Regions from separate parts of the Buttiauxella agrestis genome, predicted to be linked through region 1. Evidence: riboswitches for the same ligand, from Rfam matches in the RefSeq annotation. Region 1 holds a riboswitch; the other holds the start of a gene.
What was found. A riboswitch is a leader RNA that binds a small molecule or an ion and turns the genes downstream of it on or off. The one in region 1 is predicted to bind cobalamin.

Region 1 (15,526 bases):
CGCGTAATGCATCGGCATCCAGTTCCAGCAGTGGAGAAATATCTCCAGCCAAATCGACCATGATCACCGCATTACGGTTATCCGGATGCCAGGCCAGCGGCGCAATCCAACTGGTATTGCCGCGCCACGCACCGAACATGCCCGAAACATGCACCAGCGGTTTCATCTGCGGAATATCAATCAGCGTGGTGAGCTTGTGTTTGGAGCGGTAAGTATAGAGATACTCGAACAGACGCGGCTGGCGTGTTTTAACCAGTTGCGCCATAGCGATAGTGGCGTAAACGTCGGACATCGCATCGTGCGCGTTGGCATGATCAATTCCGTTGGCTTTGGTTAAATGCTCCAGGCGAAAACTCGGCAGACCATCCTCGTTTTCCGGCCAGACAATCCCTTCAGGGCGCAACGCATAACAGGCGCGCATCACATCAAGCAGATCCCAGCGCGAGTTATCGTTCTGCCAGCTCCAGCCATACGGGTCGTAAAAATTACGATAGAAAATATTACGCGTCACTTCATCATCGAAGCGCACATTGTTGTAGCCCACCACACAGGTCTTGGGCAGCGTAAAAATACTGTGGATGCGTTTAGCAAAATCGGCTTCGTTGACTCCCTGAGCCAGCGCGTGCTGCGGGGTAATCCCGGTAATCATCACTGCTTCGGGTTGAGGCAGATAGTCATCAGCGGGTTTGCAGTAAAATACTTCCGGTTCGCCAATGACATTGAACTCGGAATCTGTCCGAATCGCTGCAAATTGCGCGGGGCGGTCAAGCGAAGGACTTTTGCCGAAAGTCTCATAATCATGGAAGAGAAAGGTCGGTTGTTGCGTTGTATTATCCACGGTTTACTCCCGCCCTTGAGTGTTGTTTAACATATTGTTATTAAACTGAAATCCCACTAAAACTCTCTCCATGTTTCAAACTTGTTGGTCAGTCACTGCATCAGTGCATGGTAAACCATTAACAGGCCTCCTGCACCACTGCGCAAGATATTCAAGATGAGTATGCAATGCTATCTATTCATATATTTTTGCAATTTAATTGCGAAAATTATCGCAAACTCCAGTAAAAGAAGCGGCTGAATTTATTGTTACCGAGGGTATATCGTTGAAGATCCGTCTGTTTGCTGTCTGTTCTCTGCTGTCATTATCTGCTCACTCCGCTTTTGCCGACGATATCTTTGTTAACCCGCCATCCCCTCCACAAATTCAGGCGGGTTCCTGGGTGTTGATGGATTACACCACCGGGCAAATTCTGGCTGCGGAAAATGAACATGTGCGACGCAACCCGGCAAGTCTGACTAAATTGATGACGGGCTATGTGGTGGACCGCGCCATTGATAGCGGGCGCATCAAGGCTGACGATATCGTGACAGTGGGCAGAGATGCCTGGGCAAAAGGCAATCCGGTTTTCGACGGTTCATCGCTGATGTTTTTGAAACAGGGTGACAGACTCACCGTTCACGATTTGAGTCGCGGGTTGATTATCGACTCCGGGAACGATGCTTGTGTCGCGCTAGCCGATTACGTTGCTGGCGGGCAGCCGCAATTTGTGGCGATGATGAATAAATACGTGCAGCAATTACGCCTGCGCGATACCCATTTTGAAACGGTACACGGCCTGGATGCACCGGGTCAGCACAGTTCCGCTTACGATCTTGCCGTGTTATCCCGCGCCATTATTCATGGCGAACCTGATTTTTATCATATGTATAGCGAACGTAGCCTGACCTGGAATGGCATCACCCAACAGAACCGTAATGGGCTGTTATGGGACAAAGGCTTGAATGTCGATGGCCTGAAAACCGGTCACACCGCGAGTGCCGGGTTCAATCTTATTGCGTCGAGTGTTGATGGCGAGCGCCGTTTAATTGCTGTGGTGATGGGGGCTGAAAGCCCGAAAGGGCGTGAAGATCAGGCGCGTAAATTACTGCACTGGGGTCAGGATAATTTCGATACCGTTCAGGTTCTGCATAAAGGTAAGAAAATTGGCACCGAGACAATCTGGTACGGCGATCAAAAGAAAGTCGAAGTCGGAACCAATCAGGATGTCTATCTGGCGCTGCCAAAATCTGAAGTGCCTAATATTAAAGCTAAATATGTCCTCGACAAGCCTGAGCTGGAAGCCCCTATAGCGGCTAACCAGCATGTCGGTGAGATTGAACTGTTTGACCGCGATAAACTGATTGCGCACTGGCCGCTGGTGACGCTGGCTGATGTCAAAAAGGGCAGCGCATGGTCGCGCTTCAGCGATTATCTGAGCCACAAACTGTAAATTAATTGAAGGATGCAAACGGGGTCGGCAGTTATGCCGGCCCTTTTTTTTGCCTGTACTAAGATCTACAGGCGATAGATTCGCGAAAAGCGATCATGCTCGCAAAGTAACCACATCACCCTGACAAAGGATTGTTTCCCTGCAATTTAGTGGTGTATAAACATACAGTATTTTTAAACGAGTCAGGAGGTCATATGGAATTTAACGTACAACAAGTGCATGAGCGGAAAGTAGCTGGTTTTCATATGGTAGGGCCGTGGGAAAAAACGGTTCATCAAGGGTTTGAGCAGCTTTCTCTGTGGGTGAAAACACACAAAATTGTCGGCGAAGAGTGGCTGGCGGTTTATTACGATAACCCAGACGTTGTGCCTGCGGAAAAGCTGCGCTGCGATACCGTAGTATCAGTGGCCGAAAACTTCACCGTGCCTGAAAACAGTGAAGGCGTTATCACCACTAAAATAGAAGCCGGGCAGTATGCGGTGGCGCGCGCCCGAGTCGATGACGGTGATTTCGCCAGGCCGTGGAACCTGTTCTTCGACAGCCTGCTGGCTGACAACCGCTATCAAATGGCATCGAAACCCTGCTTTGAACACTATCTTAACGATGGTTCGGAGAGTGGAGTCTGGGAAATCGACATGTTTATCCCGGTGGCAGATCAAGTCTGATGCTAAAGGGGGCGCAAGCCCCCTAACTTTGTGATGCCACCTCAATAAAAACAGGTACAATCCCGTTTTTGTTTTTCAGGAGACCCGGGTGTGCGCCCCGACAAATCATTAAGCCCGTTTGAGCTCCGCGTTTATCGCCACTACCGAGTCGTGCACGGTATCCGTATCGCGCTGGCATTTGTGCTCACCTTTCTTATTGTCCATCTTCTGAAAGTGCCAGAAGGGACATGGCCATTAATCACCCTCGTGGTGGTGATGGGGCCGATTTCCTTTTGGGGAAACGTTGTCCCGCGTGCATTTGAGCGTATTGGTGGCACCATTTGTGGTGCAACTATGGGCCTGGTTGCGCTCAGGTTAGAGCTGTTTTCGCTGCCTTTGATGTTGGTGTGGTGTGCGCTGGCGATGTTTATCTGCGGCTATCTGGCCCTGGGTAAAAGGCCCTATCAGGCTTTGCTGATTGGTATCACACTTGCCGTGGTGGTGGGTGCGCCCGCAGGAGACATGGAAATCGCGATGTGGCGTAGCGGTGATGTTATCTTCGGTTCATTACTGGCGATGCTCTTCACCAGCATTTACCCGCAGCGTGCGTTTATCCACTGGCGTATTCAAATGGCGAATTTCGTCACGGCCTTTGGTCGGGTCTACAACGCCGGTTTTTCTCCAAACCTGGTGGAACGCCCACACCTGGAAAAGCATCTGCGCCAGGTATTAAGTGATGTGGTCAGAATGCGGGCGTTGATTGGCCCGAGCAGCAAAGAAACCCACATTCAAAAAACCATTTTTGAAGCGATTCAAACCGTCAGCCGTAACATGGTGTGCACGCTCGAGCTGCAAATTAATGCTTACTGGGCGTCCCGTGAAAGCCACTTCCTGATGATCAACGCACGCACACTGCGTGACACTCAGCAGATGACGCAACGCACACTCGCGGCAATTGCCCTGGCATTGCATGACGGAAATCCGTCGCCGATTTCTGCCAATAACGAAAAACTAACCGAAATCGTCAGTGAGTTGCGCCAGTTGATGCAAGAGGGGCCGAACGGGAAACTTCAGGAAACCCCCATTCATGGCTACGTCTGGTTGAGCCTTGAGCTTGCCCGTCAACTGGAATTGCTCTCACAGTTGATCTGCCGCGCGTTACGCAAATAATTGCTTAGTCTGATATGAATTGCTGGTTTCGATTCAGCACTATTTGAGGTTAAGATAGCGAAAGAGACCCATCGCCTGTATGTTCGGGTTGCAGCTAATCACCATGCAGCTTGAAGAATGACATTGTCAGCGGCCGTCGCTACCTTTAAGGTAAGCTTATGACCGTTAACTTAATGAATCGTTGTTTTAACGAATCCAAGTATGAAATTAGCAGGGGTATAAAAATGGAACCAACCAAACCATCTTTCCAGGACGTGCTTGAGTTTGTGCGTCTGTTCCGTCGTAAAAACAAACTGCAACGTGAAATCCAGGACGTGCAGAAAAAGATCCGTGATAACTCAAAACGCGTTCTGCTGCTGGACAACCTGAGCGATTACATCAAGCCGGGCATGAGCATCGAAGCTATTCAGGGCATCATCGCCAGCATGAAAACCGACTACGAAGACCGCGTTGATGACTACATCATCAAAAACGCTGAGCTGTCTAAAGAGCGTCGTGAAATTTCCAAAAAATTGAAAGTGATGGGCGAAATCAAGGCCGATTAAATTTACCCGTCATACTTCGGGCTGCCTCTGCGTTGGCTGCGTTCACTTGCCGCCTTGATGCAACTCGAATTATTTAGGGTAAATAGTGTTAATTTTAGAAACCGCCATTCATGGCGGTTTTTTTTCGCCTGAGTTTAACGCACGCCGCCTGCTACCATCTTCACCAGATGTTGCCGTGGGTAATGCACATCAATAGCCAACTGTTTAATCTGCCAGCGTAATTTCTCAGCATCATGTTTGCGCACATCCAGCATCAGTCCCACAGCACTTCCGCTGTGCGCCACGTTCACGCCGAATAAATCAAACTCTTCGACCAGCGCCAACAGCGGCGAAAACATCGGTTTTGCCAGTAACGCCTGGCTGGCGATAGCGCTTTGCGTGGCAGCTTCTCCCAACAAGCGAGGATCTTGCATCCTGCAACTTTGTTGCAAGCGAAGCCACGCCTCATCGAGCGCTGCGGCATTGCTGATTAACGTCGATTCGCGCTGATGACGGCGATATTCCTCAGTCAGAATCGTCGTATCACTTTCAAGTAACAGGATATCCACTGCTGGCGCGGGCTGGCAGCTAAACTGAGTCTGTGCATTCAGATGGGAAAACAGCGTCGGCAAGACAAAAATCGTGCTGTCGGTCGGTTCGATTTTTACACATAAAGCGGCAAGGGTAGATTCGCTGAGTGTTTCACCTAAATGCCGGGCGGTTGCTAAGGCTGTTGCGGCAATATCTGCGGTGCTGCTCGCAAGGCCTTTACCCACTGGGATGGTGGACTCAAGAGCCGTGCTCAGGCTATTTGCTAATGCAGCGGGGTAGCCGAAATACGCCACCACCTGTTCCAGCATCTGGCGCATACGTGGCCGCTCTTCGCCAGACTGCACGCCTTCACGGACTTCAACGGTGCTAAACCAGTCGATAGGGCATGAAACCAGCTTTTCGCTGCCGCCAATCCAACCCTGAATGAATTCGCCGCAGGACGCCGGGCAGCGCGCTTCAGCCATAACGGTGGCAACTCTCTTTCATCGTGGATCTCATTTTGTTTTCTTCGCCACAAGCCTTAAAAAATCAATAAAAATTGTTATAGCGCAACACTCGCTATCTATTAGCTTTTACACTGTTCGAGCTTTTATATATTCACGCGCATGATAGTTTGAGTGTCATGCACGATACAACTGACTCGTTTATGCCATGTCTTTACCCGTTCTTATTTGGGGTGAATATGGCTGGGAAGGAGGTGTAATTCCTCCGCAGCCCCCGCTGCTGTGATGCCGACGAACCCGCGTAACCACTGATCTCACGATTGGGAAGGGCGGGCGAGAATGAAGCTAAGCCAGAAGACCGACGAGTCATTTAATTTAAACAACTCCTTCGGTGGGAAGTCAGTTGTCATCAGTTGCGTGCGGCTTCCGGCTGCACGCACGTGCTGACATCCGCTTTTTGCCCAAATGTAATAAGGCAACTATGGCAGGGGCAGCGAAACACGCATTCGTCATTGCAGGCACCAGCAGCGGCTGTGGCAAAACCACCGTCACGCTTGGGCTGCTCCGCGCCTTGATGGTGCGTCATCTGCGCGTTCAACCTTTCAAAATCGGCCCCGATTATCTCGATAGCGGCTGGCACAGTGCGGTGTCAGGCGTGACCTCGCGCAATCTCGACGCGTTTATGTTGCCGACTCCCACGCTCAATGGTTTGTTTAACCAACAAATGCAGCAGGCCGATGTGGCGGTTATCGAAGGCGTGATGGGGCTTTATGACGGCTACGGCACAGACCCGAACTATTGCAGCAGCGCCGCAATGGCAAAGCAGCTCGGCTGCCCGGTTATTTTGCTGGTTGATGGCAAAGCAGTCTCCACCTCTATCGCCGCCACGGTAATGGGCTTCCAGCGGTTTGACCCGTCGTTAAACATCGCGGGTATCATCCTTAATCGCGTCAACAGCGACAGCCATTACCAACTGCTGGCCGAGGCGATTACCCGTTACTGCGGTCTGCCCGTACTGGGGCGAGTGCCGGTTATGGCGGATGTGGCATTGCCATCACGCCACCTTGGCCTGGTTCCGGCACAAGAAAATCTTCCTCAGGACGAACGCTGGCAGCAGCTCGCAAAACAGCTTGAAGAAACCGTTAACATCGACCATCTGCTGGCGTTATCGTGCCTTAACTCATTGCCAGAGGGCAAAGCGCCCACCCTACCAGATGCGGCATTAGCCGATGGATTAACCCTCGCGCTGGCCGAAGACGAAGCCTTTAACTTTTATTACCCGGATAACATCGACCTGCTCGAGCAGGCCGGAGTGAAAATTCAGCGCTTCAGCCCGCTTCATGACGACGCCGTTCCCGATTGCCAGATGATCTGGCTGGGTGGCGGTTATCCCGAAGTGCATGCCGCCAGGCTCGCCGCAAATTTCAAAATGCATGAATCCCTCAAACAAGCCCATCAACGCCGCATCCCATTGTATGCCGAGTGCGGCGGGTTGATGTATCTGGGCGAATCGTTGACTGACATTGAGGGCGAAACTCACGCCATGTGCGGCGTATTGCCTGGCCACAGTCAGATGGGCAAACGCCTGACCCGCTTTGGCTACTGCGAAGCCACCGCGCGACAAGACACCTTGCTGGCAAGCAAAGGCGAAACTCTGCGCGGCCACGAATTTCACTACTCCGATTTCAGCGGCCCATTACCGGCGGCCCTCGACTGCTGCAAATGGCGCGATGGCGTGGCGATTTCGCGCTGGCAGGGAGGCATTCAGCACCAGGCGACGTTTGCCAGCTACCTGCATGTGCATTTCGCCCAGCGCCCGGCAATGCTCAATCGCTGGTTGAAACTGGCGAGGAGTGCTCAATGACGATACTGGCGTGGGGTGTGGCGTGGTTACTGGATTACTGGCTCGGCGACCCACAAAACTGGCCGCATCCGGTGCGCTGGATGGGCAATCTGATTAACGGTTTACAGCGCGTCATCCGCCAATACTGCAAAAGCGACCGCGCGCTGAAAATCGGCGGCGGCGTGTTGTGGCTGGTGGTGGTTGGCTCCACCTGGGGCATGAGTTGGGGGGTATTGCACCTCGCAAATCTCGTGCATCCGTGGCTTGGCTGGCTGGTCGAAGTGTGGATGATTTACACCGTGCTGGCTGCGCGTTGCCTGAGCGATGCCGCGCTTGAGGTCTACCGCGCCCTGAAAAATGGAACGCTTGAGCAGAGTCGCGAAAAACTCTCGTGGATTGTCGGGCGCGATACCTCGCAACTGGAACGCCCGCAAATCACCCGCGCGGTAGTGGAAACCGTGGCGGAAAACAGCGTCGATGGCGTCATCGCGCCGTTGTTTTTCCTGATGATTGGCGGCGCACCGTTAGCCATGGCCTACAAAGCGATTAACACCCTGGATTCGATGGTGGGCTACAAAACGGAAAAACACCGCGCCATCGGTTTTGTCAGCGCGAAACTCGACGATGTCGCCAACTTCATTCCCGCACGCCTGAGCTGGCTGCTTCTCACCATCGCCGCCTTTTGCTTACGCGCGAATCATCGCCAGGCGTTACGCATCGGCTGGCGTGACCGCTATCAGCACAGCAGCCCGAATTGCGCCTGGCCTGAGGCCACGGTCGCGGGCGCGTTAGGCATCCGGCTCGGCGGTCCCAATACCTATTTTGGCGAACGGGTAGAGAAACCCTGGATTGGCGATGAGCAACGCGGCATCGCGCTTGAAGACATTCCCCGCACCATTTCGCTCATGATGCTGGCTTCACTGCTCGCTTTGCTGCTGTTTGCCGCACTGCGCACTCTCGCACTGGGTATAGCTTAAGGACTCACGATGAATTACCTGCAACAACCACAGCTTATTGAACAGCATAGTTTTGAAATCATCAGCGACATTATTGCCGCCGAGCACCCGGACTATCGTTTCAACGACGCTATTCAGGAAGCGATGATCAAGCGCGTGATTCACACCACGGCCGATTTCGAGTGGCTGGATATTCTGTGGTTCTCGCCTGATGTCATTGAACAACTTAGCGAAAGTTTGCAGCGCGGTTGCACGTTGTACACCGACACGACGATGGCATTGTCCGGTATCAACAAAACGGTATTGGAGCAATTTGGTTGCAGTTATCGCTGCTATATCAGCGACCCGCGCGTCGTGGCGCTTGCCAAAGAGCAGGGTGTGACCCGCTCGATGGCGGCGGTGGATGTCGCCTTGCAGGAAGAAGGTGAAAAGATTTTTGTTTTCGGTAACGCCCCCACTGCGCTGTTTCGCCTGCTGGAAAAAGGGGCGAAACCGGCTGCCGTGATCGGTGTACCGGTCGGGTTTGTTGGTGCCGAAGAATCTAAAGAAGCGTTAGTTGAAAGCGGCCTGCCCGCCATTGCGGCGCGCGGACGCAAAGGGGGCAGCAATGTTGCCGCCGCCATTGTTAACGCCTTGCTTTACCGCTTGAAGGAGTCGGTGTGAGCGAGCCGCAATCCGACTGCGTCTGGCATAAAGGCAAGGCGTATCGCAAAGGCTACACCACCGGATCGTGTGCCACCGCGGCGGCAAAAGTCGCGGCGCTGATGGTGCTGCGCCAGCACGTTATCGACCAGGTTTCGATCATTACGCCTTCTGGTGTCACGCTGCATCTCAATGTCGAAATGCCAATGATTGAAGGCCAGCAGGCAACCGCCGCGATCCGCAAAGACGGTGGCGATGACGTTGACGCCACCCACGGGATGCTGATTTTTGCCCGCGTGCGGCTTAATGACAGCGGCGCTATCACGCTGCACGGCGGCACTGGCGTGGGCAAAGTGACGCGCAAAGGTATCGGTTTGCCTATTGGCGACTCGGCGATTAACCGCACGCCACGCCAGACCATCGAAGCGGCAGTGCGTGAAGCTATAGGCATGGAACGGGGCGCGGATATCGAAATCTTCGCCCCGGAAGGTGAAGAGCGGGCGAAGAAAACCTACAACCATCGGCTCGGTATTCTGGGCGGCATTTCGATTATTGGCACCACTGGCATTGTGATGCCGATGTCTGAAGAGAGCTGGAAACGCTCCCTGGCGCTGGAGCTGGAAATGAAACGCGCTGCCGGGCTGGATAAAGTCATCCTGGTGCCTGGCAACCACGGCGAACGCTTCGTGCGCGAGCAACTGCAACTCGAGAGCGAATGCGTGGTGACGATGAGCAACTTCGTCGGCTACATGATTCAGGAAGCGGTGCGTCTGGAATATCGCCACATCGTATTGATTGGCCACCCCGGCAAACTGGTGAAAGTCGCCGCCGGAATTTTCCACACCCATAGCCATATTGCCGACGGGCGCATGGAAACTCTGGTCGCACATCTGGCATTGATGGGCGCCCCGTTTGAATTGCTTACGGCGGTGAGCGAATGCGACACCACCGAAGCCGCACTGGAAATTATCACCGAACAGGGCTGGCAGGGCGTGTTTGAGCGCCTGGCGTCTCGCATCTGTGAGCGCGTGGAAGAGATGCTGCGCTTTACGCAATCGCCGCCAAAATGCGACGCCATTATGTTCTCGTTTGATAACCAGGTGTTGGGCAGCAGCCGTCCGCTGGTGGAAATAGTGGAGGATCTACGATGCTGACCGTCGTTGGAATTGGCCCAGGCGCTGCGCACATGCTGACGCTTCAGGCGCAAGCCGCTATTAACGACGCGCAGATTCTGGTCGGTGGCGCACGCCAGTTGGCTTTGTTTGCGCACGGCAACGCACAAACGCGGCTGTTGGATAGCGACCTCGACGGCTTAATCGACTGGTTGCGCGAGCGCATCACTGAACGAGTGGTGGTATTGGCCTCGGGCGACCCGTTGATTTATGGCATCGGCAAACTTTTATCTGCGAATTTCTCGCCCGCAGAACTGCACATCATCCCCGGCATTAGCTCGATTCAGTATCTGTGCGCCAAAGCGGCGGTAGATATGAATGACTTATGGATAACCAGCAGCCACGGGCGCGAGCCTGATTTTAATGCCGTCGCGGCGCACCAAAAAGTGGCGATGGTGACTGACCAAATCATCAATCCCTATGTCATCGCCCAGGCCATGCTGACGCGTGGCCTCAATCCTGTTTTCATTATTGGCGAAAACCTTTCGTCGGCTAATGAACGAATCCACCGCCTGCGAGCCGCTGACGTGGCGCACTCTTATGCGATGAACGTGGTGCTTATTCTCAATGAAAGATGATCTGTTTTTACGCGGCGCACGCGTGCCGATGACCAAAGAAGTGGTGCGCACTCAGGCGCTGGATCGTTTGCAGCTTCAGGATGCTCGACACTTTATCGACATCGGCGCAGGAACGGGCAGCGTTTCGCTTGAGGCGGCGATACGCTACCCACAGCTACGCGTCACGGCGATTGAACGCAACCCCGACGCGCTGGCCTTGATGGCAGAAAACCGCGAAATTTTTGCCTGCCCGAACGTGGACATTATCAGCGCGTACGCGCCAGTGGATCTGGATGTCATGGCTGACGCGGTGTTCATCGGCGGCAGCTGCGGGCAGCTCCCCGAACTTATCGACTGGTCGCTGGCGCATTTGCACCCCGGCGGACGGCTGGTGATGACCTTTATCCTGCTCGAAAATTTAACCTGCGCGCTAACTCACCTTGAGCAGTGCGCCATTCGCGATTTCGATTGCCTGCAACTGCAAGTTTCCACGCTGGCAAAGCTTGGCAGCGGCCACTATTTCAAACCGAACAATCCCACTCATCTGATTTCGTGCCTGAAGGAACAACGCCATGACTGATTTATTTGATACCCGCAAAGTCTGGTTTGTGGGGGCCGGGCCGGGCGATAAAGAACTTATCACCCTCAAAGGCTACCGCGTGCTGCAACAGGCACAAGTGGTTATCTACGCCGGATCGCTGATTAATCCTGAGCTTCTGGATTATTGCCAGGCGGGCACCGAATGCCACGACAGCGCCGCGCTCAACCTTGAGCAAATTATCGAACTGATGGCAAACGGCGTGAAAGCCGGGAAGCTGGTGGTGCGTCTGCAAACGGGCGATCTCTCCCTTTATGGCTCGATTCGCGAACAGGGCGAAATGCTAACGAAACTCGGGATCGGCTACGTTTCGGTGCCGGGCGTCAGCGCCTTTTTGGGCGCCGCTGCGCAACTGGGGGTGGAATATACGGTCCCGGAAGTCTCACAAAGCCTGATTATCACGCGCATTGAAGGCCGCACGCCGATGCCGCCGCTCGAACAGCTTGAGTCTTTCGCCCGTCACCAGACTTCTATGGCGATTTTCCTTTCAGTGCAGCGCATTAACCGCGTGGCGGAACGGCTGATTGAAGGCGGTTATCCCGCCGATACGCCGGTTGCTGTGGTCTATAAAGCCACGTGGCCGGACTGCCAGGAATTACGAGGCACCCTGACTGACATCGCCGACAAAGTGCGCGAGGCGGGGATCCGTAAAACCGCGCTGATAATGGTCGGTGCGTTTCTTGGCGAGGAGTATCACTACTCAAAACTCTACGACGCAGGATTCAGCCATGAATACCGCAAAGCCTGAGTCGATTGCCCTGTTTTGCCTGACGCCCGGCGGCGTGGCGCTGGCGCAACGTCTGCAAACGGCGCTGCCGCTCACCTGTTTTACCAGTGAAAAACTGCTGCAACCGGGGTTTATCCCGTTTGGGGAAAGCTTTGCGCAAACGGTAGAACAGGCATTTAGCCAATATTCCGCGCTGGTTTTCATCGCTGCCACGGGGATCGTGGTGCGCGTGATCGCGCCCTGGGTAAACGACAAATTACATGATCCGGCGGTGGTGGTGATGGACGAGCGCGGCGAGCACGTCATCAGCCTGCTTTCCGGCCATCTCGGTGGGGCGAACGACCTCACTCGCCAGCTAGCGGGCATTTTAGATGCCGACCCGGTGATCACCACCGCAACCGATGTTAACCACCTGGCGGCACTCGATACGCTGGCGGCAAATCTCGATGCCACTATGAAAGATTTCCGCCTCGCGGTGAAAACCGTTAATCAAATGCTGGTGAGTAAGCAGCGCGTTGGCCTGTGGTGGGATGCCGATTTTGCGAAGACTGCCGCGCTTTACGACACTCGCGGTTTTATCCCGGTCACTAGCCTGGATGCACTGCCAGAGCTGGATGCGCTGGTGTGCGTCACGCTTCGCGCCGAACTGGCAGCGCAAAATATTCCGCTGTTTAAGCTGGTGCCAAAACGCGTGGTGGCGGGGATGGGTTGTCGCCGTGATACTCCGCCGCAAATCGTCAGCGAACTGTTAACTCAGCAACTGGCAGACAACCATTTTGATCCACTAGCCTTGAGCGCTATCGGCAGCGTCACCCTTAAACAGGATGAAACCGCGCTGCTGGCACTGGCGGAAAAGTATCAGGTTCCTTTCAAAATTTTTAGCGTTGACCAACTGAGCGAACACGAACAGCGCTTTCCGGTATCGGAATTCGTGCGCGACACCATTGGCGTTGGCAGCGTCTCACAACCGGCTGCGTGGCTGATGAGCGACGGCAAGCTGGTGGGTAGCACCCTCAAACAGCAGGGTGTCACCATAACTTTAGGAGTTTCAGACAGATGTTAACGGTAATCGGCATTGGCCCTGGAAGCTTTGCCATGATGACGCAGGAGGCGATTGCCGCCCTGCAAGAGGCTGAAATTGTCGTCGGCTATAAAACCTATACCCACCTGGTCAAGCCGTTAACGGGCGATAAACAGGTCATCAAAACCGGCATGTGCAAAGAGATTGAACGCTGCCAGACCGCTATCGAACTGGCACAGGCCGGGCACAAAGTGGCGCTGATTAGCAGCGGCGATGCGGGCATTTACGGCATGGCAGGCCTGGTGCTGGAGCTGGTGACGTCGCAACAACTCGATATCGAAGTCCGACTGGTGGCGGGCATTACCGCCAGTATTGCCGCCGCGTCACTGCTCGGTGCGCCGCTGATGCACGATTTCTGTCATATCAGCCTCAGCGATTTGCTGACGCCATGGCCGGTTATTGAAAAACGCATTATCGCCGCGGCCTCGGCTGATTTTGTTATCTGCTTCTACAACCCGCGCAGCCGTGGCCGCGAAGGCCATCTGGCGCGTGCCTTCGAATTGATGCGTGAGTTTACCAACCCGCAGACGCCGGTCGGTGTGGTGAAAGCCGCCGGACGTAAGAAAGAACAGAAATGGCTGACCACTTTTGGCGAAATGGATTTTGAACCGGTCGATATGACCAGCCTGGTGATTGTCGGCAACAAGACCACTTTTGTGCGCGATGGTCTGATGATCACCCCGCGAGGCTACGAGCTGTGAGTGAACTTCTCGCTCCCGTAGGTCGGATAAGCGAAGCGTCATCCGACACGATGTCCTCTGGAGCGGTTCTGGTGTTCGGCGGCACCAGCGATGCGCGGTTTATCTGCCAGATCCTCGATGAACACCGCATTTCGTACACGCTTTCGGTGGCGACGGCAGTCGGGGAGTCGCTTGCGGGAAAGATCGGCGGCCAGATTCGCGTCGGGCGTATCGATAGCGCTGAAATCGCCGATTTACTGGTAAGCCAGGCGGTGCGCTGGGTGATTGATGCCTCGCATCCCTACGCGGAATTGCTCAGTCGCAACATTACCCAGGCCTGTGAAATTGCGGGTGTGGCGCTGAGTCGTTACCAGCGCCGCAGCGAACTTCATGACCTGGAGCATCCGTTGCTGCACAAAGTGGCGAACCTGCAAGCCGCCTGCACCGTGGCACAAAAATTTGGCTCACGCGTATTGCTGACCACCGGCAGCAAAGAGCTTGCCGCGTATCAGCAAGGTTTGCCGGGTAAAACGCTGCTGGCACGCGTGCTGCCCACCAGCGAAGTGATGGCCGAATGCGAAGCGCTGGGGTTGGGTGTGGACAATATCATCGCGCTACGCGGCCCGTTTAGTGCCGAGTTCAACGCCGCCACCTATGACTTTTGCTCGCCTGATGTGGTGATAACCAAAGAGTCTGGGGCAGAAGGTGGCTATCTCGACAAGGTCAATCCTGCGCTGGCGCGAGGCATTCCTTGCGTAGTGGTGACGCGCCCGCAACCGCTGGTGAGTGGCCCTGAATTACTTGAAAGCCGTGAAGATGTGAGCCGCCGCGTAACGCGCTGGCTGCAAGAGAGAAAATAATGAAAAAAGCCCTGTTAGTGATCAGTTTTGGCACCAGTTACCACGACACCTGTGCCAAAAATATTGTTGCCTGTGAAGAGGAACTTAGCCGCGCGTTTGCCGACCGTGACCGCTTCCGCGCTTTCACCTCCGGCATGATTATTCGCAAGTTGAAAAACCGCGATAACCTGGAAATTGACTCACCGGCTCAGGCGCTACAGCGCCTCGCGGCAATGGGTTATCAGGATGTCGCCGTGCAATCTCTGCATGTGATTAATGGCGACGAGTACGAAAAAATCTCCCGCGAAGTGCAGGCCCACAGCCACTTGTTCCAGCGCCTCGCGTTAGGCACGGCGCTACTGAGTGACTTCAACGATTACGACCTGTTGCTTAACGCGCTGCAAAGTCAGATGCCTGCGCTTGCAGCGGACGAACGCGTGGTCTTTATGGGCCATGGTGCCAGCCACCATGCGTTTTCTGCCTATGCCTGCCTCGACCATCTAATGGCGGCACGCCAAATCCCAGCACGTGTTGGGGCAGTGGAAAGCTACCCGGAAATCGACCTTATCGTGCGCGGTTTGCAGCAAGAAAACGTGCGCAAAGTCCACCTGATGCCGCTGATGTTAGTCGCAGGCGATCACGCGATTAATGACATGGCGTCAGACGAAGAAGACTCCTGGAAGACGCAGTTGCAGGAAGCGGGTATTGAAGCGCAGCCGTGGCTGCAAGGTCTGGGAGAAAACCCGCAAATTCGCGCGATGTTCGTCAACCATTTGCAGCGTGCGCTGGAAAAAACACCCGAGGTGGCGGCATGAGTGGCCGTTTATA
Region 2 (15,526 bases), 3.1 Mb from region 1:
CACCGCATTTTCCTTTCTTATTACGGAGAAAGGAAACAGTGTGTCGTTTCAATTTTCAGCTTGTTCCGGATTTTTAAAGAGCAAATACTTCTCAGCACACTGTTAAACAGTACACTTAGAAGTAATTTTTTTGACTGAATACTATTAGTAAGTAATGGTGGAGCTATGCGGGATCGAACCGCAGACCTCCTGCGTGCAAGGCAGGCGCTCTCCCAGCTGAGCTATAACCCCATACAGTCACTAACAGATACCTTTATTCCAAATCTCAAAACACAGGCGTGAGAATTGGTAGGCCTGAGTGGACTTGAACCACCGACCTCACCCTTATCAGGGGTGCGCTCTAACCACCTGAGCTACAAGCCTATAAAGGTATTCTGCTCGTTATTCTTCATCAGACAATCTGTGTGAGCACTACGCGGGTTTGTATCTATTAGGTAAGGAGGTGATCCAACCGCAGGTTCCCCTACGGTTACCTTGTTACGACTTCACCCCAGTCATGAATCACAAAGTGGTAAGCGCCCTCCCGAAGGTTAAGCTACCTACTTCTTTTGCAACCCACTCCCATGGTGTGACGGGCGGTGTGTACAAGGCCCGGGAACGTATTCACCGTAGCATTCTGATCTACGATTACTAGCGATTCCGACTTCACGGAGTCGAGTTGCAGACTCCGATCCGGACTACGACGCACTTTATGAGGTCCGCTTGCTCTCGCGAGGTCGCTTCTCTTTGTATGCGCCATTGTAGCACGTGTGTAGCCCTACTCGTAAGGGCCATGATGACTTGACGTCATCCCCACCTTCCTCCAGTTTATCACTGGCAGTCTCCTTTGAGTTCCCGGCCGAACCGCTGGCAACAAAGGATAAGGGTTGCGCTCGTTGCGGGACTTAACCCAACATTTCACAACACGAGCTGACGACAGCCATGCAGCACCTGTCTCAGAGTTCCCGAAGGCACTAAGCTATCTCTAGCGAATTCTCTGGATGTCAAGAGTAGGTAAGGTTCTTCGCGTTGCATCGAATTAAACCACATGCTCCACCGCTTGTGCGGGCCCCCGTCAATTCATTTGAGTTTTAACCTTGCGGCCGTACTCCCCAGGCGGTCGACTTAACGCGTTAGCTCCGGAAGCCACTCCTCAAGGGAACAACCTCCAAGTCGACATCGTTTACGGCGTGGACTACCAGGGTATCTAATCCTGTTTGCTCCCCACGCTTTCGCACCTGAGCGTCAGTCTTTGTCCAGGGGGCCGCCTTCGCCACCGGTATTCCTCCAGATCTCTACGCATTTCACCGCTACACCTGGAATTCTACCCCCCTCTACAAGACTCTAGCCTGCCAGTTTCGAATGCAGTTCCCAGGTTGAGCCCGGGGATTTCACATCCGACTTGACAGACCGCCTGCGTGCGCTTTACGCCCAGTAATTCCGATTAACGCTTGCACCCTCCGTATTACCGCGGCTGCTGGCACGGAGTTAGCCGGTGCTTCTTCTGCGAGTAACGTCAATCACTGCGGTTATTAACCACAATGCCTTCCTCCTCGCTGAAAGTACTTTACAACCCGAAGGCCTTCTTCATACACGCGGCATGGCTGCATCAGGCTTGCGCCCATTGTGCAATATTCCCCACTGCTGCCTCCCGTAGGAGTCTGGACCGTGTCTCAGTTCCAGTGTGGCTGGTCATCCTCTCAGACCAGCTAGGGATCGTCGCCTAGGTGAGCCATTACCTCACCTACTAGCTAATCCCATCTGGGCACATCTGATGGCAAGAGGCCCGAAGGTCCCCCTCTTTGGTCCGAAGACGTTATGCGGTATTAGCTACCGTTTCCAGTAGTTATCCCCCTCCATCAGGCAGTTTCCCAGACATTACTCACCCGTCCGCCGCTCGTCACCCAGGAGCAAGCTCCCTGTGCTACCGCTCGACTTGCATGTGTTAGGCCTGCCGCCAGCGTTCAATCTGAGCCATGATCAAACTCTTCAATTAAAAGCTTGATTTGCTTCAACTCGTGAAGCGGTGCTCAAAAATTAACTTTCGTAATAATTCAACTAAATGAATTACTGCTTGGTCACTCTTCAAGACTTGATATTTTTTTGATACCCGAAGGTATCTGAGATATCAATCCTGCGAGTGCCCACACAGATTGTCTGATAAATTGTTAAAGAGCAGTGAGTCAGGCGTTTTCGCTTGCTAACTCGAGGTGGCGTATATTACGCTTTCCTCTTTCAGAGTCAAGCGTTTATTTTCGCTTTTCATCTGGCTGACGGGCCGGTTTGTAAGCCGTTGTGCCGTGTCAGTGGAGGCGCAGTATAGGGATTTTCTGGAGGCTGACAACCCCTATTTTCAATTTTTATTTCAACCGTCGTTTTTTTATTCAAAATTGCTGCGAACTGCCAGTTTTTCGAGCCTTTGGAAGCCATAACGCAGCAATACGGGTGTTAATTGCGCAATCTCAGGAGTGAGTCCCATACAGAAAGCAATATTCTCATCCGCAGAGAATGCATTCGGAGATTCATGCTCTAAGAGCCACACGGTTCGACGCGCAATCGCAGCGCCCGAATCTATCAGCCGGGTACCTTCCGGCAGGACTTGCAGCAACTCTTCTTCTAATAGTGGGAAATGGGTGCAACCTAATACCACGGTATCTGGCGGCTCTTTCATTCTCAGCCACGGGCGCAGGATTTTACGCAGTTCCTCAAGATCAACTGGCTGGCCATGTAACTTGGCCTCAGCTAACTCCACCAGTTCCGCCGAACCGAGCATTTCGATTTTGCATTCTGACGCAAAGCGTGCAACCAGTTCGTGAGTATAAGGACGGCGAACTGTGCCGCGAGTCGCCAGCAACCCTACAACACCATTAGTCGTCAAACGCGCAGCTGGCTTAATAGCAGGAACAACACCGACAACAGGGAAGGCGAACTTTTCGCGAAGCGCAGGAAGTGAAACGGTGCTCGCAGTATTACAAGCAATGATGGCGAGTGCGAGCGGGTAGCGTTCCTGAACCGCAGTCACAATTTCTACCACGCGCTCAACAATAAACTCTTCGCTTTTCTCGCCGTAGGGAAATGCTACGTTATCGAAAGCATATATATAGTGCAGGTCAGGCAAAAGCTGCCGGACTTCGTCATACACAGAGAGCCCACCGACACCGGAGTCAAAAACCAGTACGGTGGGACGTGTATTAGAAGGTATAGCTGCCAGTGAGGTAGTATTCCCGTCCTGGGGTTTGATAGCCATAAACCGTCTCGTAATCTTTATCGAACAGGTTGGCAATTCTACCACGAACGGTTAGCTGTGAGGTGACCGGATATGACGCGGAAACATCAACAGTACTGTAACTCGGCAAAACCTGCTGAGTCGGGCTATACGAAGAAGTGTTGTTGTCGTAGCGTTTGCCGTAGTACTGCCACGCAACATCCATATCAACATTAAACATACTCCAGTCGAGCTGATACTTAGCCTGACGCTTGGCACGACGAGCCAGCACCTCATCCGTCTGGTCATCACGCGGGTCCATATACTGAAGCGTCACTTTATGGGTAAAGATGCCAGTATCAACGCTACCCGTCCATTCCAGCCCTTTGATGGTCGCGGACTTGATGTTGTCGTAATTCCCTTCGAAAGATCCCGGAGCAGAATAGTAAGTAATCAGGTTTTCTATCTGGTAATGATAAGCCGACAAGCGCCAATCTACTGGCCCTGTTAATCCTTCAAGCCCGGTTTCCCATTGTTTAGACTCTTCTGGCTTCAGGTTTGGATTTGAGTCGATACCAAAGCGTGTCGAACCAAACTGCTGCCCAAGCGATGGTGCGAGGAACCCGGTGCCGTAAGAAACCGTGGCACGATAACCTTCAACAAACTCCCACCCTGCGGCCGTCTGCCATGTGCCATGCCAGCCAAATTGTTCGTCATTGTCTTCACGCCCAGAGGCTTCCAGCGTCACATCGCCAAACTGCTGCTGACCGCTGAGGTAAACACCGGTGTTATCGCGCTTATAGGTATCTGACATTGCCGTATCTGAAGACGTCAAGCGCTGCTGCTGCCAATCAACGCCTGCACTGACTGAGCCATTTCCTACAACAAAGTTATTACCCCACTGAATGTTACGCTGGGTCATATTGTCGAGAGTGGTACCGTCGTTATAGCGGCCATTCACGCTGCTATAGTTGTAGTCTTTTACTTTTTGATAGCTAGCCAACAACTGAGAAGAGTAAAGGCCAGAATGGAAGCGCATGCCCGCATCGAATGTCTGGTTGTAAAGTTGCTCTTCATCGCCACCGCCAGCGTACCCATACGACCCCTGGTCGTAATCGGTATTGTTGGTATAACCGTAACCACGGAAGAAACCATCAAACTCGTCACTGAACTTGTGCTCAAGCCCGCCCCAGAAAGATTTGCTGCGATAACCATCGCGGTCACTATCGCCGCTATAAGGTGAATCCGGCAGGACGTTGAAACCTTTGGTCATTTCATACGAACCCGCGACCGTCGCCACGGTGTCACCAAAACGATGACGCAAAGTACCGTCGTATTGCTGATAGCCGTTCGAGCCTACACCCGCATTGATTTGCGATTTCTCTTCATCGGTCTGCGTGATGATATTCACCACGCCGCCAATTGCACCCGATCCATAAACCGCTGAACGAGGGCCGCGAATGTATTCCACGCGTTGCACTAATGAGAGGGGGATTTGATTAATATCAGCAGTGTTAGAAATCCCTGGGCGAGCGATAGGAATACCGTCTACCAGCACTAACACATGGCTTGCATTGGTTCCGCGAATAAACATAGAAGAACCTTGCCCAATGCCGCCGTACTGCGCGATATCCACGCCAGGCAAACGACGCATAACATCGTTAAGCGATTTTGCCTGCCACTGGTCGATATCTTCCCGGGTAACAACATCGGTTGGAGCCAGAACAGTATTTACCGGTTGCTGAAAACGGTTAGCCGTTACTACCAGGCTATCATCAGAATTGCTGTCTTGCGCCCAGCCTGAAAAAGCCGTTACGGACAACGCCGTAAACAGCGAAAGTTTTTTTAACTTCATTTATATAAGCATCCGCTTTCCAAAAAGGATGCCGCAGACATAACCGATAGCACGCGATAGTTATGACAAATTGCGACGTATACCGGCAGGTCTTCGGGCTTGGATGTGTTTTACGGATGATGACTTCCCACTTATATAAGCAGTGTCTGCACATGGCATTCATCCCACTATTCCTTACCGCTGCGCGTCAGCCCCAGAATTGCACTGGGTTCCCTTTTAACTTATAAAAAGGCCGGAAACGCTATGCTACGATTTTGTTAATAAGTTTGTCTATAAACATCAAAGTGCAACAGCACTGGACATCAGGAACCTATTCCCTACAATTCGCCGCGTAGTTTGACTCTATTAACAGGTATCAGCTCATGACCCCCGAACATCTCCCAATTGAACAGTACGACGCGCAACTGGCCGAAAAAGTCGCCCGCTTGCAAAGCATGATGGCCCCTTTTGCAGCGCCTGCGCCGGAGGTGTTCCGTTCACCGGTCAGCCATTACCGGATGCGTGCTGAATTTCGCATCTGGCATGATGAAGACGATCTGTACCACATCATGTTTGACCAGGAGACGAAGCAGCGCATTCGGGTTAACACCTTCCCGGCAGCCAGCTCGCTCATCAACGCGTTGATGCCTGCAATGCTCGACGGCGTGCGTGATATTCCCGCCCTGCGCCATAAGCTCTTCCAGATTGATTATCTGACGACAATGAGCAACCAGGCGGTTGTTTCACTGCTATATCACCGCAAACTGGGTGAAGAATGGCAAGAACACGCCCAGGCGCTGCGCGATAAGCTGCGTGCTCAGGGTTTCAACGTTCACTTAATTGGCCGCGCCACCAAAACCAAAATCGAGCTGGATCAGGATTTCATCGACGAGCGTTTGACCGTTGCGGGCAAAGAGATGATTTATCGCCAGGTGGAAAACAGTTTCACGCAACCCAACGCGGCGATGAATGTTCATATGCTGGAATGGGCACTGGATGCGACTCAAAACTCAAGCGGCGATTTGCTGGAACTGTATTGCGGCAACGGTAACTTCTCGCTGGCACTGGCACGTAACTTTAACCGCGTGCTGGCAACTGAAATCGCCAAGCCGTCTGTTGCTGCCGCGCAATACAATATTGAAGCGAATGAAATTGAAAACGTGCAAATCATTCGTATGGCAGCTGAAGATTTTACCCAGGCAATGAATGGCGTGCGTGAGTTTAACCGCCTGAAAGGCATCGACCTGAAAAGCTACCAGTGCGAAACGATTTTTGTCGATCCACCGCGCAGCGGCCTAGATAAAAATACCGTGAAGATGGTGCAGGCGTACCCGCGTATTCTCTACATTTCCTGCAATCCGCAAACCCTGTGCGAAAACCTGGAAACATTGTGCGAAACGCATAACGTGTCGCGCCTGGCGCTATTCGACCAGTTCCCTTACACGCACCATATGGAATGCGGCGTGTGGCTGACACGTAAATAGCAAAACGGACGCTTCGGCGTCCGTTTTTGTTTTTAGCTCAGGGGATTATTCAGCAAACTGCGTTTTAAGCGCCCGGACTTTAAAGCCAATCCAGAACAATAATGCGACTGAAAGTACCGATGGCAGGAAGTTAGAACCCATTGCCGGATATTCAGCACGCACAACGGCGCTGTACAACAGCACTCCCAGCACAAAACAAGCCGCTGCAATACTTGGCAGACCAACCGGCATCGTGCGGTTTTGGTAGCGATGATGCAAACAGTACACCGTCAGCACCAGCGTAATAATAGGGAAAATGGAAAACGGCACAACCGAGCTAAACAACGCGGCAAACGTTCCGTTAATCGCAAGGCCCGCGATCAACGCTAACCCGAGCGTACCTCTCTCTTGTAACTGTTTCATTGCTCTTCCTTTCAATCACTCTTCGGATATTTGAGCTAATGCCACTTTCTCTTGCTCCCGGCGATACCAGTAATACGCACCTTTTGAAATCATACGTAACTGAAGCACCAGTCGCTCTTCAAGCTGACGACGCTGATCGGCATCAACGTCCAACGCTTCGGCACCAGCACTAAAGACAATCGTCACCATCGCTTCAGCCTGCGCCTCAGTGAAACTGCGCGGCATGCGATTTTCGAGTTCCAGATAGTCCGCAAGTTCCGCAATAAAATGCTGAATTTCACGCGCGACAGCGGCACGGAACGCGGCAGACGTTCCAGACCGTTCACGCAACAGCAAGCGGAATGCGTTGGGATTATTACCGATAAATTCCATAAATGTTGAGACAGAAGTTCGAATTACGCTCCCGCCTTTGGCAATTCGTTGGCGAGCCTGGCGCATTAACTGGCGCAACATTAGGCCGCTTTCATCAACCATGGTCAGACCCAGTTCATCAACATCACGGAAATGGCGATAAAACGATGTTGGCGCAATTCCTGCCTCACGGGCGACCTCGCGCAAACTCAGGCTGGCAAAACTCCGTTCAGCACTTAATTGACTAAACGCGGCTTCGACCAGAGAACGCCTGGTTCTTTCTTTTTGTTGCGCTCTTACACCCATCATGTTGCCTGAATCTCTTAAATCGACGTCGCACTATACCAGAGAATAACTTAACTGGTTTTATACAGGTTTGTGAATGATTGTTTACGCGAGCTTGCTCGCGTTACGCAGCAAAAAGCACAACGACAATTGGGTTATCCCGGCGTTAATGTTACCATCGTGTTGCTTTTATGTATAAGAACAGGTAAGCCTTACCATGTCACACACCTACGATTATGACGCAGTAGTAATTGGTTCCGGCCCAGGCGGCGAAGGCGCTGCAATGGGGCTGGTGAAACTTGGAGCAAGGGTAGCTGTTGTTGAGCGCTACCATAACGTGGGTGGCGGCTGTACCCATTGGGGAACCATCCCCTCGAAAGCCCTCCGCCACGCCGTCAGCCGCATTATCGAATTTAATCAAAACCCTTTATACAGCGACCACACCCATCTACTCCGTTCTTCCTTCGCCGACATTCTCAATCATGCCGACAGCGTAATTAACCAACAGACTCGTATGCGCCAGAGCTTCTATGAGCGCAATCGCTGCGAGATGCTGCAAGGCGATGCACGTTTTGTCGATGCGCATACTATTTCGCTGGAATGTCACGATGGTTCGGTGGAGATGATTACCGCCGAGAAATTCCTGATAGCCTGTGGCTCGCGCCCGTATCGTCCACCGGAAGTCGATTTTTCACATCCGCGTGTGTACGACAGCGATTCCATTCTTAACCTGCACCACGAACCCCGCCACGTCATTATTTATGGCGCGGGGGTGATTGGTTGCGAGTACGCATCGATTTTCCGTGGCATGAACGTCAAAGTTGATTTGATTAACACTCGTGACCGTCTGCTGGCGTTTCTCGATCAGGAGATGTCTGATTCGCTCTCTTACCACTTCTGGAACAGCGGCGTGGTTATTCGTCACAACGAAGAGTTCGAGAATATTGAAGGTGTGGAAGATGGCGTGATTGTGTCGTTAAAGTCTGGCAAAAAAGTGAAAGCTGACTGCCTGCTTTATGCGAACGGGCGCACCGGTAATACCGATTCTTTGTCACTGGAAAATGTGGGGCTGGAAGCCGATGGTCGTGGTCTGTTGAAGGTCAACAGCATGTATCAGACCGCACAGCCGCACATTTATGCAGTAGGCGATGTGATTGGTTATCCAAGTCTGGCCTCAGCGGCTTACGATCAGGGCCGAATCGCTGCACAAGCGATGGTCAAAGGTGAAGCGACGGCGCATCTGATTGAAGATATCCCGACCGGTATTTATACCATTCCGGAAATCAGCTCAGTCGGGAAAACCGAACAGCAGTTAACATCGATGAAAGTACCGTACGAAGTAGGTCGGGCGCAGTTCAAACACCTTGCTCGCGCACAAATCGTCGGTATGAACGTGGGCACACTAAAAATTCTCTTCCATCGTGAGACGAAAGAGATTTTAGGGATTCACTGCTTTGGTGAACGCGCGGCCGAAATTATTCACATCGGCCAGGCGATTATGGAACAGAAAGGTGGCGGCAATACCATTGAGTACTTTGTTAACACCACCTTCAACTACCCAACTATGGCGGAAGCCTATCGGGTAGCAGCTTTAAACGGCTTGAACCGCTTGTTTTAACGCTGGCTCAAAATGGCCATCCATATGGGTACGGATGGCCTCTGCGAGTTGCTCATAGCGACCACGCAGCGGAGAACCCGGACGATAAACCAGGCCGATAGTACGACGCGGCTCTGGTTTATAACATGGCAAATAAACCACGCCATCGCGGCAACGTTCGTTCGGCACAGCCAGCGCAGGTAACAATGTGATACCGCTTCCGGCGGCGACCATGTTGCGCAGCGTTTCGAGGCTGGTTGCACGGAAATGGGTATCTTCATCGGCACCCGCTTCAAAGCAGAAACCTAACGCCTGATCGCGCAAACAATGCCCGTCTTCCAGCATCAGCAGTTTTTCACCAGCCAAATCAGACAACGGCACGCGATCGCGATCTGCCCACGCGTGATCCTGGTAAATCGCCAGCATCATCGGCTCGTCAAACAATGGCACTTCGATAAACGCTTCGCTCTCTTTCACCAATGCCAGAATTGCACAGTCGAGTTTTCCGCTATCAAGCTGCGCTAACAGTTGATGGGTTTGCGCCTCGTGCAGGTACATTTCCAGCTTAGGGAAGGTTTTGTGCAGTTCCGGGATAATCTGCGGTAACAGATAAGGCCCAACAGTGGGGATCAAGCCAATGTGCAGCGGCCCGGACATCGCCTCGCCCTGCTGACTTGCCATCTCTTTGAGCACTTTAACTTCGCGCAACACCGTACGTGCCTGATCCACCAGCAGCAAACCCGCCTGAGTGAACAAGACTTTACGGCTGGTACGTTCAAGCAACATTACGCCAAGTTCATCTTCAAGTTTACGAATCTGACCGCTAAGCGTTGGCTGACTGACATGGCAGGCATCCGCTGCCCGACGAAAGTGACGATGTTCTGCCAGCGCCACCAGGTATTCTAGATCACGAATATTCATTCTCTATCCTCCGTCGCCATGATAGCCCATGGCGATAGAAATCATAGCAACGAACGATTATCCCTATCAACCATTGATGTTGAATAATAGCCAGCAACAGCACAAACCATCCATGACCAGGTTGTGCTGTAGGGAACTCCTCTGTTCTCCGAACTAAAACTGAAGCCAACGTGAGTTATTTAGCGGACGTAATGTCCGCTCTTTTTTTATCCGCTAAAAACAAAAAAGCCCGGCACAAGGCCAGGCTCATTTTGTAACGCAATGATTTTAGATCAATCGTTGTTTCGCGTCGCTAATCGCCAAAGCCACCTGCTGAGGAGACACGCCGCCTTTTGCTGCGCGCTTATCAAGGCAGGATTGCAAAGACAGAATCGGATAAACATCATCACCAATCGTTGCGCTGAATTTCTGCAAATCGGTGAGTGACAATGCTTCCAGCGCTTTGCCCTGGCGAATCGCTTCTACTACAGCTTCACCGACGATATGGTGCGCTTCACGGAACGGTACGCCTTTCGCTACCAGGTAATCAGCCAGTTCAGTTGCGTTAGCATAACCCTGCTCGGCGGCTTCTTTACAGCGCGGGCGTTTAACCTGAATACCATCCAGCACCAGCACCGACATATGCAAGCAATCCATCCAGGTATCGAGCGCGTCGAACAGGCCTTCTTTGTCTTCCTGCATATCTTTGTTATACGCCAGCGGCAGCCCTTTGAGGGTCATCATCATACCCGTCAGCGCACCCTGCACACGGCCACATTTGCCACGGATAAGCTCCAGCGCATCCGGGTTTTTCTTCTGTGGCATGAGGGAAGAGCCTGATGTCACGCGGTCAGACAACTCAACAAACCCTGCTTCGCCGGTATTGAAGAAAATCAGATCTTCAGCGAAACGCGACAGGTGAACCATACCGATGGAAGCATCAGAAAGCAGTTCCAGCACGTGGTCACGATCGGAAACACTGTCCAGGCTGTTGCGCGTTGCCGACGCAAAACCTAACCAACCCGCCAGTTGTTCACGGTCGATTTCATAAGCCGTGCCCGCTAACGCGCCGCTGCCCAACGGGCTAACGTCGAGGCGCTCGAGGGTGCTTTGCAAACGGCTTTCATCACGCGCCAGCATTTCAACATAAGCCAGACACCAGTGCGCAAAAGTCACCGGCTGTGCACGTTGTAAATGGGTATAGCCCGGCATCACAGCGTCTTGATTGTTTTCTGCGGTTTCAACCAGCGCATGTTGCAGTTGGCGAGTGGCTACGAGCAGTTCGCTAACCTGCATTTTGCACCACAGTTTAAGATCGGTGGCGACCTGATCATTACGGCTACGGCCAGTGTGGAGTTTCTTACCCAGCGCACCGACTTTATCGATGAGCTTGCCTTCCACCCAGCTGTGAATGTCTTCCGCATCGCTCTCAAGAATCGCCTGCGGATTGGCCTGCACGTCTTCCAGCAGGACATTCAATGCCTGCTCAAGCTCCTGCTGCTCAGCAACAGTCAGAACACCAACAGTAACAAGCGCTTTGGACCAGGCGACAGAACCCACAATATCAAACTCCGCCAATCGGTAATCAAAGCGTAATGAATCATTGAACGATTTGAACCGCTGGTCTGCTGCCTGAGTAAAACGTCCACCCCAAAGTGCCATATTGATGCTCCATAAATTATCGTCTTGTTCCCCCTCACCCCGCCCCTCTCCCCTGGGAGAGGGAGAAAAGAAAGTCCCCTCTCCTGGGGGAGAGGGTTAGGGTGAGGGCTATTAATTAAAAAACTACTTCTTCAATTCATTCAATGCACGAATACGTGACGACAAAGAGAACAGACGGATAAAGCCGCCCGCGTGGCTGTGGTCATACACTTCATCTTCGCCAAACGTTGCGAACTCTTCGCTATACAGGCTGTTCGGAGATTTTTTCTGCTTCGCAGTGACATGGCCTTTATACAGCTCCAGCACCACTTCACCGTTCACTTCTTCTGCCAGCGATTCCGCAGATGCCTGCAGAGATTTACGCAGCGGTGCGAACCAACGGCCATCGTAAACCACGTAGGACATTTCCAGGCCCAGTTGCTCACGCCATTTGAAGCTATCGCGGTCCAGAACCAGTTGCTCAACGCCACGCAGAGCCGCCATCATAATGGTGCCCCCTGGAGTTTCGTAGCAACCACGGGATTTAATCCCTACCAGACGGTTTTCGACGATATCAATACGACCGATGCCGTGCTTAGAACCCATCTTGTTCAATGTTTCCAGGCACTGGAATGGCGTCATCGCTTCGCCGTTTACGGCAACGACTTTGCCTTTCTTAACGGTAACGGTAACTTCTTCTGCCTGATCGGGCGCTTCTTTAGGATCAACAGTCCAGACCCAGCAATCTTTGTTCGGTGCATTCCACGGGCTTTCCAGCACGCCGCCTTCGGTAGAGATGTGCCATGCGTTTTCGTCACGGCTATAGATTTTCTCAAGAGAAGCGGTAGTCGGGATGTCACGCTCTTTCAGGTAATCCAGCAGTGCTTCACGGGAACGCAGGTTCCACTCACGCCATGGCGCAACCACTTTCAAATGTGGAGCCAGTGCAGCCCATGCAGACTCGAAACGCACCTGGTCGTTTCCTTTGCCGGTCGCACCGTGACACAGCGCATCTGCGCCCACTTTGTTTGCCACATCAACCAGCGCTTTAGCGATAAGCGGACGCGCCATAGAAGTCCCCAGCAAGTAGGTGCCTTCGTACAGTGCGCCGGTCTGCAATACCGGGTAAACGTAATCGCTGATGAACTCTTCGCGCGCATCAACGACGTAGCATTCAGTGGCGCCAGAGCGCAGGGCTTTTTGCTCAACGCCTTGCAGGTCTTCACGATCCTGGCCGATATCCACTACACACGCGACCACTTCACAGCCGCCGTAGTTTTCTTTCAGCCATGGAATGATGGCAGAAGTATCCAGGCCGCCAGAGTATGCGAGAACGATTTTTTTGATTCCGTGATTTTGCATTGTCTTATCCTTCAAAAACTTAATTTTAAACTAGGCCAGAATACGGGTGCCGATGGCGACGCCGTTAAACAAAGAGGGAAGCTGTTCCGCATGACGCCAGGATGCAATATCCACCGGGCGACCCAGCGTGCGTGCTGCATCCAGCGCCGCGTTAACTTTCACTATCATGCCGTCGGTAATAATGCCCTGAGCGATTAACTGCTCCGCTTTCGCCGCCGTCATTTCTGCAATACGTTGCCCTTTGCCATCCAGAATCCCGCTCACGTCGGACAGCAGAATCAGGTCAGCACCAAGCGTTGCCGCCAGCGCCGTCGCCGCCTGGTCAGCATTCACGTTCATCAACTCGCCTTCGGCGGTCACGCCAATAGAGCTGACAATCGGCAGGAAGCCAGAATCTAAAAGCGTGGTAATCAACTTTGCCGAACCCGGTTTCGCCAGGCCCACATGACCCAACGCTTCATCGAGTTTGGTCACGGTTACGCTGTCGCCATCACCTAGGCAAAGACCGACACCATTGATGCCATGCTTTTTCGCCCACGCCAACAACGTTTTGTTCGCCGTACCCGCCAGCGCACCGGTAATAATGTCAATCTGGTCAGCAGGCGTCACACGCAGGCCGTTTTTCTTCGTCACCGGCAATGAGAGCTTTTTCATTAACTCATCTACCAGGCATCCGCCGCCGTGCACAATAACCAGCGGGCGTTGATGGGATTCGCGGTAATTGACCAGCGCGGTAAACAGACGCTCCAGCGCTTCTTCGCTATCCAGCAGCACGCCACCTAATTTGATAATTAATGGATTCATCATGTCACCCGGCGTTAATTAAATAAGAGACTGTGTTTCGGCAAAGCCAAAACGAATATTCAGGCACTGCACTGCTTGAGCCGATGCACCTTTAAGCAGATTGTCTTCAGTTGCGACAACAATCAGATGCTCACCCTGCACGGCAAAACCAATATCGCAGAACGGCAGGCCAACAACATTTTTTAGCGCTGGCACACCATTCTCATACAGGCGCACCAGAGGTTTATCTTGATATGCCTGGTTAAAAGCATCAGCGACTTGCTGCTGCGTCACGCCATCTTTCAGGCGGCAGGTAATGGTTGCCAGAATCCCACGCGGGAAATTGCCCAGGTGCGGAGTAAAAATGACTGGCGTCCCCAAATGCGTGACAATTTCGGGATGATGGCGATGGTTAAAAATGCCATACGGTTGCAGGCTCACTTCGCAGAAACTGTTGGACATCGCCGCTTTACGCCCGGCACCGCTAACGCCGCTGGTCGCATTGATAACCGGCCACTGGTTCAAATCCAGCAGTCCGCCCTCAATCAAAGGTTTTAACGCCAGTTGCGAAGCCGTTGGGTAACAGCCCGGAACGGAGATCAAACTGGTTTCTTTCAGCTTGTCGCTTTCCCATTCCGCCAGGCCATAAACCGCTTGCTCAAGCAATTCAGGATGCTGATGCGTAAAGCCATAATAGAGCTGATAGAACCTGGCATCGTTAACGCGGAATGCACCGGAAAGATCGATGACGACACAGCCTTTCGCCAGAAATTGCGGCGCCAGGTCATGGCTCACTTCATGGGCTGTTGCGAGGAACACCACATCTACGCCGTCAGTAAATTTGCTGATATCTGACATTGGCTGTAACGGCAAGTCGACGATACCTTTTAGCTGCGGATGCAAATCAGATATCAACTTTCCTGCGTCATTACTTTGCGCTGAAACCGTCAATGCGGTTATGTTCATATGAGGATGGCGATTCAAATAGGTCACAAGTTCTGCGCCCGCATAACCGCTGGCACCAACAATCAGCGTATTCAACATCTCGGCTGTACACCTTCTTAGGTTGTGTCTGCTAAAGGTGTCAGCTGGTAAGCCATCACCCAACGTACATTTACGTGGTTAAATCCACCGGAACCTGGGGTTCCCTTACGGCAACAAATATTGTATTTTTATTCAATATAACTGCATGATTATGTATACCAACCCGAGCTAAGGCCTGTCAACAGTGAAGATGAAATTACCTCCTTTTATCGAGATTTACCGCGCGTTGATCGCGACTCCTTCCATCAGCGCCACCGACAGTGCGTTGGATCAGAGCAATGAGTCTTTAATCAATTTACTGGCGGGATGGTTCCGCGATCTTGGATTTAAAGTCGAAATCCAGGCGGTGCCGGGTACGCGCAATAAATTCAATATGCTGGCGAGCACCGGAAGCGGCGCTGGCGGGTTGTTGCTGGCGGGTCATACCGATACCGTGCCGTTTGATGATGGCCGCTGGACACGCGACCCCTTCACGCTGACCGAGCACGAAAATAAGCTCTACGGCCTCGGCACAGCCGATATGAAAGGTTTCTTTGCGTTTATTCTCGATGCGCTGCGCGATGTCGATGTCACGACGCTTAAAAAACCACTTTATATTCTGGCGACTGCCGATGAAGAAACGACGATGGCAGGTGCGCGTTATTTCTCTGAAACCACCA

Region 2: it holds a riboswitch for cobalamin, as region 1 does, so the genes downstream of both, btuB (TonB-dependent vitamin B12 receptor BtuB) here and DY231_RS08030 (cobyrinic acid a,c-diamide synthase CobB) in region 1, are expected to answer to the same signal.

Annotation. Positions count from the first base shown of each region.
Region 1 covers NZ_UIGI01000001.1:1,695,461-1,710,986, forward strand. Annotated here, with positions in the region: gene sbcB (exodeoxyribonuclease I) at 1-838, opposite strand, end outside; gene dacD (serine-type D-Ala-D-Ala carboxypeptidase DacD) at 1,104-2,270, shown strand; gene sbmC (DNA gyrase inhibitor SbmC) at 2,465-2,935, shown strand; gene DY231_RS08015 (FUSC family protein) at 3,026-4,084, shown strand; gene DY231_RS08020 (DUF496 family protein) at 4,309-4,629, shown strand; gene DY231_RS08025 (GHMP family kinase ATP-binding protein) at 4,764-5,624, opposite strand; cobalamin riboswitch at 5,805-5,984, shown strand; gene DY231_RS08030 (cobyrinic acid a,c-diamide synthase CobB) at 6,085-7,467, shown strand; gene cbiB (adenosylcobinamide-phosphate synthase CbiB) at 7,464-8,423, shown strand; gene DY231_RS08040 (cobalt-precorrin-8 methylmutase) at 8,433-9,065, shown strand; gene cbiD (cobalt-precorrin-5B (C(1))-methyltransferase CbiD) at 9,062-10,198, shown strand; gene DY231_RS08050 (cobalt-precorrin-7 (C(5))-methyltransferase) at 10,192-10,794, shown strand; gene DY231_RS08055 (decarboxylating cobalt-precorrin-6B (C(15))-methyltransferase) at 10,784-11,353, shown strand; gene DY231_RS08060 (cobalt-precorrin-4 methyltransferase) at 11,346-12,119, shown strand; gene cbiG (cobalt-precorrin 5A hydrolase) at 12,100-13,161, shown strand; gene DY231_RS08070 (precorrin-3B C(17)-methyltransferase) at 13,155-13,880, shown strand; gene DY231_RS08075 (cobalt-precorrin-6A reductase) at 13,931-14,719, shown strand; gene cbiK (sirohydrochlorin cobaltochelatase) at 14,719-15,513, shown strand; gene DY231_RS08085 (cobalt-factor II C(20)-methyltransferase) at 15,510-15,526, shown strand, end outside.
Region 2 covers NZ_UIGI01000001.1:4,798,925-4,814,450, forward strand. Annotated here, with positions in the region: tRNA gene DY231_RS22705 (tRNA-Ala) at 156-231, opposite strand; tRNA gene DY231_RS22710 (tRNA-Ile) at 287-363, opposite strand; rRNA gene DY231_RS22715 (16S ribosomal RNA) at 436-1,975, opposite strand; gene murI (glutamate racemase) at 2,360-3,226, opposite strand; gene btuB (TonB-dependent vitamin B12 receptor BtuB) at 3,171-5,039, opposite strand; cobalamin riboswitch at 5,107-5,291, opposite strand; gene trmA (tRNA (uridine(54)-C5)-methyltransferase TrmA) at 5,402-6,502, shown strand; gene DY231_RS22735 (YijD family membrane protein) at 6,548-6,904, opposite strand; gene fabR (HTH-type transcriptional repressor FabR) at 6,920-7,564, opposite strand; gene sthA (Si-specific NAD(P)(+) transhydrogenase) at 7,758-9,158, shown strand; gene oxyR (DNA-binding transcriptional regulator OxyR) at 9,132-10,058, opposite strand; gene argH (argininosuccinate lyase) at 10,326-11,699, opposite strand; gene DY231_RS22760 (argininosuccinate synthase) at 11,823-13,040, opposite strand; gene argB (acetylglutamate kinase) at 13,071-13,847, opposite strand; gene argC (N-acetyl-gamma-glutamyl-phosphate reductase) at 13,863-14,867, opposite strand; gene argE (acetylornithine deacetylase) at 15,052-15,526, shown strand, end outside.